One region of the Nocardioides sp. Z30_9 genome, then DNA from elsewhere that is predicted to be linked to it. Evidence: predicted binding sites of a transcription regulator. Region 1 holds the regulator's gene; each other region holds the start of a gene.
The links. Region 1 encodes LexA, which represses DNA repair genes until DNA is damaged. Its sites were predicted from a motif close to TCGAACANNTGTTCGA; they were not measured.

Region 1 (2,197 bases):
CGCCGAAGGCGGTCATCAGGGCGAGCGCGAGGCCGAGGAAGGTGAGCACCGCGACGACGCGGCCGCGGCGGGTCAGCCGCACCCGTCGGGGGGTGGCCGGACCAGGCTGCGCAACCGGGGCGACCCGGCGCGAGGAGCGGACGCGGCGTGCCGCCGGGGCCGAACGGGCCGGAACTGCCTCGAGGGCGCGCTGCCCGTAGTCGAGATCGAAGACCCGGTCGAAGTCGACCTCGACGCGGCGGTCGCGCTGCGTCGGGACCGCGGCGCGGACCAGGGCGTCGAAACGCGCGTCGACCTCGTTGGCGGAGGTGGCGTCCTGCGGGCGGTGAATGCTGAGAGTGCTCATCGGTCAACCTTTCGGGGAAGTGCCCGGCCCAGGTGGCCGAGCGGTCGGTTGGCGACCCCTGCTGTGTGTTGATCGATTTCTATCGGCAGCCACTGACAAGTTCGTTTTCCGTGGACCTGCCGGGCTGATCGAGCGTATGTTCGATCGAACACGTGTACGACGTTAGGGCACGTGTTCGAACGAAGCAAGCACCCAGTCGAACAAATGTTCGGCTGGTTCGCCCGACAAGTGGCGCGACACGCCCTTCGAACATGTGTTTGAAGTGACGCATGTTGCTGGACTAGGTTCTCCCCATGGCGACTCGCGATCAGGACCCCCAGAAGCCCACCCGGCTCCCCCGGGCGAAGAAGACCGCCCAGAAGACCACGCCGAAGACCACCGCGGCCACGCTCGAGGCGGGAGCCGGCGCCAAGGTCACCGAGCTTCCGGACGCGGCTCCGGACAGCACCGGCCTGACCCCCCGGCAGCAGCGCATCCTCAACGTGCTCCGCGAGTCGATCGAGAAGCGCGGCTACCCGCCGAGCATCCGCGAGATCGGCGAGCTCGTCGGGCTCACCAGCTCCTCCAGCGTGGCCCACCAGCTGCGCGTCCTGGAGGGCAAGGGCTTCATCAAACGCGACCCCAACCGCCCGCGCGCCCTCGAGGTGTTCATCCCCGAGCTGATGGCCGCGCGGCGTGCGATCGCCTCGGCGGACGAGGCGGGCTACGACCAGACGGGCCTGGGCGACGCCGTACCCACGCCCACGATGGTGCCGCTGGTCGGCCGGATCGCCGCCGGTGGACCGATCCTCGCCGAGGAGAAGGTCGAGGAGATCTTCCCGCTACCCAAGAGCCTCGTCGGCGACGGCACCCTGTTCCTGCTCGAGGTCTCCGGCGACTCGATGATCGACGCCGCCATCTGTCACGGCGACTACGTGGTGATCCGCCAGCAGCCCGACGCCGAGAACGGTGAGATCGTGGCCGCCATTCTCGACGGCGAGGCCACGGTGAAGACCTTCCAGCGCCGCGACGGCAAGGTCTGGCTGCTCCCGCACAACGATGCCTACGACCCGATCGACGGCACCTACGCCACCATCCTGGGGAAGGTGACCACCGTCCTGCGCCGGATGTGAGACAACTGGGTGGAATAGCATTATTTCGGACATACTGCACGAATGTCCGTACGGTCCTGGCGCGCGTGCGTCATCGCAGTGCTCGCGCTGCTGCTGGTCGCCGTACCCGCACTCCTCGCACAGGACGGGCGTTCAGGCGAGCCCTCCGCCGGCCCGCAAGCCGTCCCGCTCGCCCCGGGAGCCGGCGAAGACCCCTCGGCGCCCGCGGGCGATCCCGGCAGGGCGCGTCCCACCCCGGCTGTCCAGGAACAGGCCGTGGGCAGCGCTTCCAAGCCCGGCGCGTCGCTCGCGGACAACCGGACCCAGCCTGCCGCCGACCCTGAGCCCCGCGTCCTGCCCGAGCGGATGCAGGGCCGCCCCGCCGTACGCGCGCTCGGTGACCGGCTCCCCGCCGTGGCCGCCAGCAACGGACTCTCCCCGGCAGGCTTCGAGGAGCTGCTGGTCGAGGACGACACCGTCTGGCTGACCCCGGAGGGACGGGTCTACTTCGAGGAGGAGGCCCCCGCCGAGGTCACCACCACCTCGGGTGCCGCCGCCCCGACCGTGGCCGCGGCGTACGCCGTGAGCGAGACCTTCACCCTGCACAGCCGGCCGGACGCCCCCCGCAAGATCTTCCTCGACTTCGACGGGGCCACCGTCACGGGCACCGGCTGGAACACCTCCAGGGGCGGCTCGATCCCCGACGGCGTCCACACCGGCTTCGACACCGACGGTTCACCGAGCACGTTCAGTGCCTCCG
Region 2 (2,197 bases), on a different contig from region 1:
ATCAGCTCGACGACGTCTCCTGACTCGGGGCGCGGGATCTCGACGGGGGTCTGGTTGGGGGTCTCGTTGGCCATGGCGACAACTCTAGGCATCCAGGCGGCCTCTCAGGTGCGCCGGTCGAAGTCGATGGAGCCGTCGGGTCGGTACCGGTGCCGGTAGCCGGGGTCGTGGACGCGCTGGTGGTGCCAGTGGCACAGCGGCACGGCGTCCGCCAGGTCTGTCCTCCCGCCGAGGCGCCAGGCTCTTCGGTGGTGCAGCTCGCACCAGGCGTAGGGGCGCTGGCACCCCTCGGCCGCGCAGGTGTCGTGCTCGAGTCCCTTGGCGACTCGCTGGGCCTGGGAGAACAGCCGGCTCTCCCGGCCGAGGTCGAGGGCGACCGACCCGGTGCCGAGGACGGCCGGGATGATCCCGGCCGAGCAGGCCAGCCGCCGCGCCTCTCCAGCGGAGAGCGCCTGGCCGGTGTCGAGGTGGGCCGCTCGCAACGCGTCCTGCAGCACCTCGTGGCCGATCGTGACCACCACGGTGGCGGCGGTCTTGTCGTGGAGGTGGTCGGTGGGCAGGTGCTCCAGCAGCTCGGCGAACGCCAGGCCACGGCGCAGGTCCCAGTCGTAGGGCCGCGGAGCAGTCCGGTCCTGCGTGGCCTGGCTCCTGGCAGGCATCCGGCGGGGTGCGGTCATCGCGTCGATGATCTTGCGCAGGTGCGCGACCGCGGTGGTGGGCACGGTGAAGTGCCCGCTGGTGGTGCCGTCCCCGTTGTCGTGGAAGCTGAGTCGGGACCTCGAGCGCGCGATCTCCTCCTCGCTCCGCAGCTGACGGTCCTCGTGGGCGTCCACGACGGCTTGGTCGGGCTCGATCGCCTCGATGGCGCGGCGGGCCTCCCGGCGCAGCTGCTCGGGGGTGAACCTGGCGGCCTTCTCCACGAGCGCGGCCTCGACCGTGCGGCGCTGGGCGTCGCTGACCCCGTCGGGGAGCTGCCGGTCGGCGTGCAGGATCACCGCGGCGTGATCGGGGGAGACCAGTCCGGCGTCGAGCGCGTCCGCGGTGGTCTCGTGGTCCCCGGAGCTCAGCTCACGAGCGAGACCGACCTCCTTCGCGGCGCTGGCCCGCGAGGTGGTGGTCGTCGTCGCCACCCAGGCGGCGGTCCCGGTGAAGCCGGCGTCGGCAGCGCTCCCCGCCCTGTCGGCGGCGGCGACCAGCCTGAGCTTCACCGCGTCGATGCGCCGGCCGATCCGTTCGAGTCGGCGCACGGCCGCGGCGTACTCCCCGGACGCCAGCGACACAGGAGCCCCCGCCATCTCGTCCAGCGCTGCCTCGATCACAGCCAGACCCCCGAACGCGGGGTGCCCCGCGTCGGGGTGAGGGTCGAGGAGTGCCGTGGTCATGGGTTCATTCTCGCTCGCACACATGTTCGATAACAATGGGTGATCGGCGATCTGTGGAGAACTTCTTCCCGTCCCAGCTCGGGATCGTCCGCGTCGTCCGCGTCGTCGTACTCCCCGTCAGGGGCGACCGCTGTCGCGCAATTGCTGAGAAATGACACTCGATCTCGCGAGAACACTGCACTTTGCCAGCAATTGCGCGGCCGGTGCCGGCCCGCAGACCCCACCCCTCGCCAATCCGCTCCGCCGGCCCCCAACTCCGCACTTGCGCCAACAGCAGCGACACAGGGCCGCATCTGCGGCTACTCTGCCCGGATGGCGACGTACCGGATCAGGCAGGCGGCCGACCTGCTCGGGGTCAGTGACGACACCGTGCGGCGGTGGGCGGACTCCGGGCGACTGCGTACGACGACCGAGGGGTCGCGGCAGGTGGTGGACGGGGCCGAGCTGGCGACGCTGGCCCAGGAGCTCGCGGAGAGCGGGGAGCGACCCGGCCCGGGGCCGGTCGTCTCGGCCTCGGCGCGCAACCGGTTCGTCGGGCTGGTGACCAGGGTGGTGCGGGACGGCGTGATGGCCCAGGTGGAGATCCAGGCGGGGCCGCACCGGGTGGTCTCCCTGCTCAGCCGGGAGGCGGCCGACGAGCTGCAGCTCGAGCCGGGTGTGCTGGCGATCGCCACCGTGAAGTCCACCAACGTCGGCATCGAGCTGCCGGAGCAACGGTGAGCCCCAGATGAGGCCCACTGCGAGGCCCGCCCTGCTGGCGCTCGCTGCGTGCCTGGCGCTCACCTCGCTCGCCGGCTGCGGGTCCGGGTCGGAGG
Region 3 (2,197 bases), 320 kb from region 1:
GTCCCTCCCGACCGCCCGGCCTGCCTGGGCGAAGGAGGCGAGGCTGCCGGGCCCGTTGGTCAGGTAGAAGTTGCAGCTCTTCCCCCGGAAGGTGCCGTTGGCGTCGAAGCGGACCACTGCCTTGAGGTTGGACAGCTGCCGCAGCGTCGCCGGGATGCCGGCGTGCCACTGCTTGGACCGGGTCTGGTTGGCGTTGTCGTACTGGGTGCCGTACTCGCTGAGCAGGAACGGCTTGTGCGCAAGGCCGATCTTCTGCATCCAGCGGTAGGTGGGCCAGACCTTCTGGCCGAACGTCTGCCAGCCCGTGCCGTTGCACCGGTAGAAGTTGTAGGGGTCCCAGCCCACCCAGTTGACGTAGGCGCCACCGGGATAGCCCTGCCGGATCCGGGCGGCGTTGCCCCCGCCGAGGTAGCCGGTGGAGACCCAGGCCCAGGCGACGTTGGAGACCCGGTAGCGGTTGAACACCTTGACGATGTGCCGGTACGCCGCCACATAGTCGGCCATCGAGCCCTTGTCGCGATGGGAGTCGAACTCCGGGTCGAAGGCGATGAACACCGGCCTCTTGTAGGCCTTCACCCGCTTCGCCGCGTTGTTGACGTAGCGGTCGTAGCGCCCGTTGGCGATGGCCCGCCAGGAGAGGTTCCGGTTGGTGTCGGAGACCCGCGCCTGCCAGGAGATGAACAGCTTGCGGCCCTCGGCGCCGAGGCGGCGCTCGTAGACGTCGGGGAACTGTCCCTGGTGGATGTGGTCGGAGAAGTCGTGGTACCTCAGGCTCAGGTCGAACCTGCGGCCCACCTGGGACTCGAGCCGGCGCACGGACGCCTCCGGGCCGCCGTTGCGGATGCTGTAGACCCCCCAGAGGGCGCCGCACTTCGGTGCGAACTTGGCCTTCGCCCCGCACCGGCGCTTCTTCTTCTTGGCCACGTGGACGACGTCGTCCTTGACGACGGCCTTCGAGCCGTCGGTGTCGGGCTGGGGGCCGGGGACGACCGCTTGGGTCGACATCACCAGGGCGGCGACGGCAGATCCGGCGATGAGGATTCTGCCCAGTCGTAGGGTCCGAGACGTGGGGAACATGGTGCTCCTGTCGATGCGAGTCGATCCGAGCCCCCGTTCGAGCAGGCTAACAAAGGAACCGGTTTCCCATCAGTGCCTCCGAAGACCGGATTGCCCGCGCGCCCGGACTGCCTGCTCGTCGCGACAAGCGGTTGAGTCCGCTGTTGCACACAGATCCGTTGTCACCTCTTGACTCGAACATCTGTTCGAATCGAGAATGGGTGCATGACCTCGCTCCTGGACCGCCGGCCTGACAGTGACCACCCGGTCCTGTCCGGGATGGCCGCCCTGGAGGCAGCGCTGGACCAGCTGCTGGCCGGCGCGAAGCAACCGCTCCCGGATGGCGAGTACTCCCTCCTGGTGACCCGGCTGGAGCGGGACAGCCGCCGCCTGGAGGCGGTGAAGCTCAAGGTGATGGGCGCGGCCGACAGAGCCGGGGCTGCAGCGGCCGCGGGGTTCACCGGGACAGAGGCATGGGTGGCCCGGCAGACCACCACCACCCGCGTCGCCGCGGCCCGGGAGGTGGGGATCGCCCGCGAGCTCGCCGGCGGTGGGCACGACACCACTGCTGCGGCTCTCGACGAAGGGACGGTCTCCCCCGCGCACGCCGCGGTGATCCTCCATGCCGCTCGCCAGCTCCCCGGGGGTGTCAGCGCGGAACAGCGCGAGGTCGTGGAGGCGATCCTGGTCGCCAAGGCGCAGCGGTTCGACCCCGACCAGCTGCGCCGCGAGGCCCGCCGTGCGATCGAAGCGATCGAGCCCGACCAGCAGGTCGTCGACGCCCACGAGGACGCACAGCTGCGCACCGAGGAGGAGGCCGCTACGACTGGGACCACCGCCGTGGTCTCGCGTTCGGCGAGCTGCTCGAGCACCTGCCCACCGACCACCTGCACCACAAGACCGCTGCCACCGTGGTGGTCACCATCGACCACACCGTCCTGACCGGGGCGCTGAAGGCGGCCCACCTCGACACCGGCCACCAGCTCAGCGCCGGTGAGGCACGGCGGCTGGCCTGCACCGCAGCGATCCTGCCCGCCGTCCTCGGCGCCGGCTCAGTGGCGCTGGACCTCGGCCGGGAGAGCCGACTGTTCTCCCAGGCACAACGCATCGCCGCCGGGCTGCGCCACGACACCTGCGCGGC
Region 4 (2,197 bases), on a different contig from region 1:
CGCGCGATGGACGCCGTGATGGCCACGATGGCCGCGCGGATGCCGGACTCGGCGGCCGCGCGGGCACACGTGGAGCAGGGGAGCGTGGCGTTGTAGTCGGGTGCGGCCGTAACCCGCAGCGGACCACCTCGTTGGTCAGGTCCTGCGACCTAGGAGATCACCCATGCGACGTGTTGCGACCCTTGGGCTCGCGCTGGTGGCCGCGATCAGTGTCCTCATCCCGTTCACGTCCCCGGCCCAGGCGGCGCAGGACGACCACCCCGTGCCGTACGACTTCCTGGTCTCCGCCCTCCAGGGTGGCATCACCCGTGATCTGCCGGGGGCCAACGACTGGTCCTGCTCGCCGACGAAGCGGCATCCACGGCCGGTGGTGCTGGTCCACGGCACCTTCGCGAACAGCAACGAGAACTGGCAGACCTACGCGCCGCTTCTTGCGAACGAGGGCTATTGCGTCTTCGCGTTGGACTACGGCTCCAACGCTGCCTACCCCGGCGGCGACTACATAGGTGGCTTGCGGCCGATGGAGGACGGCGCAGCGCAGCTGAAAGACTTCGTCGGTCGCGTCAAGCGGGCGACTGGTGCCGAGAAGGTCGATCTGATCGGCCACTCCCAAGGCACGTTGATGCCGAACTACTACGTGAAGTTCCTCGGTGGGGCGTCTTCGGTGCACCACTACATCTCGCTTGCGCCGCTGTGGCACGGCACGAACGTGGCGCAGCCCGCGAAGGTCTTCGCGGCGCTCTTCGGTCGTGAGGACGCGACGCCGTTGTGCCAAGCGTGCGGCCAGTTCCCGCCCGGAACCGACTTCATCACGAAGATGCGTGCGGGCGGCGTCAAGGCCAGTGGGGTCCGCTACACCAACATCGTCACCGTCTACGACGAACTGGTGGTGCCGTACTCGTCAGGCCTCGAGCCGGGAATGAGAAACATCGTGCTGCAGGACGTCTGTCCGCAGGACGGCTCCGAGCACGGTCAGCTGGCGGCGTCGCCCAATGCCGCACGCATCGTGTTGAACACTCTCGATCCGGCCGGCGCTCGGCCTGTCAGGTGTCGCGCGGTGACCGGCCTCGGAACGCTTCCCGGGACCTGACCCGCTCGCCTCCGGGGGAGTTCGGCCCAGGTCCCTCACTTGGGTTCGCCTGCCACAGCCAATTGAATCCGCCCTCTTGCGGGTCCATTCCTTCGCCTGTAGAATCGAACACAGGTTCGATCCAATAGTGATGCTGAGGGATCGGCCCGGACCGCCGTGAGTCGGGGGTCCGCCTGCTCACGGGCGTGCTGCATCGACATGTGAGACCAGTCAGTCATGGTCACGAGTCGGTGCAGGAGGTGCTCAGGTGGGCTCGACGTTCGATCGTCCTTCGGTGCACCCGGTGCTGGGGTGCGCGGACACCGTGGAGGAGGCGCTGAAGTCCGCGGCCGATGTGGCGGTGGAGTTCATGACGCCGGGCCAGAAGAAGGCTGCGTTGGTGCAGCTGATCCGGGTGGAGGCGCAGCTGGCCTCGCTGAAGCTGCGGGTGCTCGCCGCCTCCGACGACCTCGCCGTCGAGGAGGGGGCTCGGGACGCAGCGGCGCTGGTCACCCATCACACCCGCACCGACCGTGGTGAGAATCGCCGCGACCTCGCCCTCGGTCAGGCGCTGGACCGGCGCTGGCAGCACCTGGGCTCCGCCCTGGGGGCGGGTGAGGTGAACGTGGCCCAGGCCCTGGTGATCTCCCGCGCGCTCGACGTCCTGCCGGCGGTCGAGCTCGGTGCGGAGATCATGGCGGCCGCGGAGGCGCATCTGGTGGCGCAGGCTGCGCACTTCGGTCCCTGTGAGCTCCGGGTGCTGGGTCGGCGGATCCTGGACCACGTCGCTCCCGAGGTCGCCGAGGAGCAGGAGGCCAAGGAGCTGGCCGCCGAGGAACGACGCGCACGTCGACGCACCAGCCTGGTCAGCAAGCGCCTCGGGGACGGGTCCACCCGGATCACCATCCACGTCCCCGACAGCGTCGCTGCCCGGCTGCACACCTACCTGGAAGCGTTCACATCCCCGCGACACCACAGCATCGAGGGCTTCACTGCAGGCACGACCGAGCGCGTTCCCGCCGACGTACGCCGGGGCCAGGCGTTCTCCGCGCTGCTCGAGGCGGTCGACCCGAAGCGGCTACCGGTCCACGGCGGGGATGCGACCACGGTGATCGTCACCATCCCCTC

Region 2: a site for LexA is predicted at 1,397-1,412, ahead of AC4BGB_RS12415 (HNH endonuclease signature motif containing protein). Genes of this name have one in related genera too.
Region 3: a site for LexA is predicted at 1,251-1,266, ahead of AC4BGB_RS08610 (DUF222 domain-containing protein). Genes of this name have one in related genera too.
Region 4: a site for LexA is predicted at 1,195-1,210, ahead of AC4BGB_RS18430 (DUF222 domain-containing protein). Genes of this name have one in related genera too.

Annotation. Positions count from the first base shown of each region.
Region 1 is NZ_JBZAJF010000001.1:1,458,711-1,460,907, forward strand. Features, by position in the region: gene AC4BGB_RS07090 (LysM peptidoglycan-binding domain-containing protein) at 1-346, opposite strand, end outside; gene lexA (transcriptional repressor LexA) at 640-1,458, shown strand; gene AC4BGB_RS07100 (hypothetical protein) at 1,501-2,197, shown strand, end outside.
Region 2 is NZ_JBZAJF010000002.1:353,834-356,030, forward strand. Features, by position in the region: gene AC4BGB_RS12410 (hemerythrin domain-containing protein) at 1-74, opposite strand, end outside; gene AC4BGB_RS12415 (HNH endonuclease signature motif containing protein) at 105-1,382, opposite strand; gene AC4BGB_RS12420 (TOBE domain-containing protein) at 1,695-2,102, shown strand; gene modA (molybdate ABC transporter substrate-binding protein) at 2,110-2,197, shown strand, end outside.
Region 3 is NZ_JBZAJF010000001.1:1,781,519-1,783,715, forward strand. Features, by position in the region: gene AC4BGB_RS08605 (glycoside hydrolase family 26 protein) at 1-1,077, opposite strand, end outside; gene AC4BGB_RS08610 (DUF222 domain-containing protein) at 1,282-1,998, shown strand; gene AC4BGB_RS08615 (HNH endonuclease signature motif containing protein) at 1,968-2,197, shown strand, end outside.
Region 4 is NZ_JBZAJF010000002.1:1,591,944-1,594,140, forward strand. Features, by position in the region: gene AC4BGB_RS18420 (SDR family NAD(P)-dependent oxidoreductase) at 1-96, shown strand, start outside; gene AC4BGB_RS18425 (esterase/lipase family protein) at 164-1,090, shown strand; gene AC4BGB_RS18430 (DUF222 domain-containing protein) at 1,338-2,197, shown strand, end outside.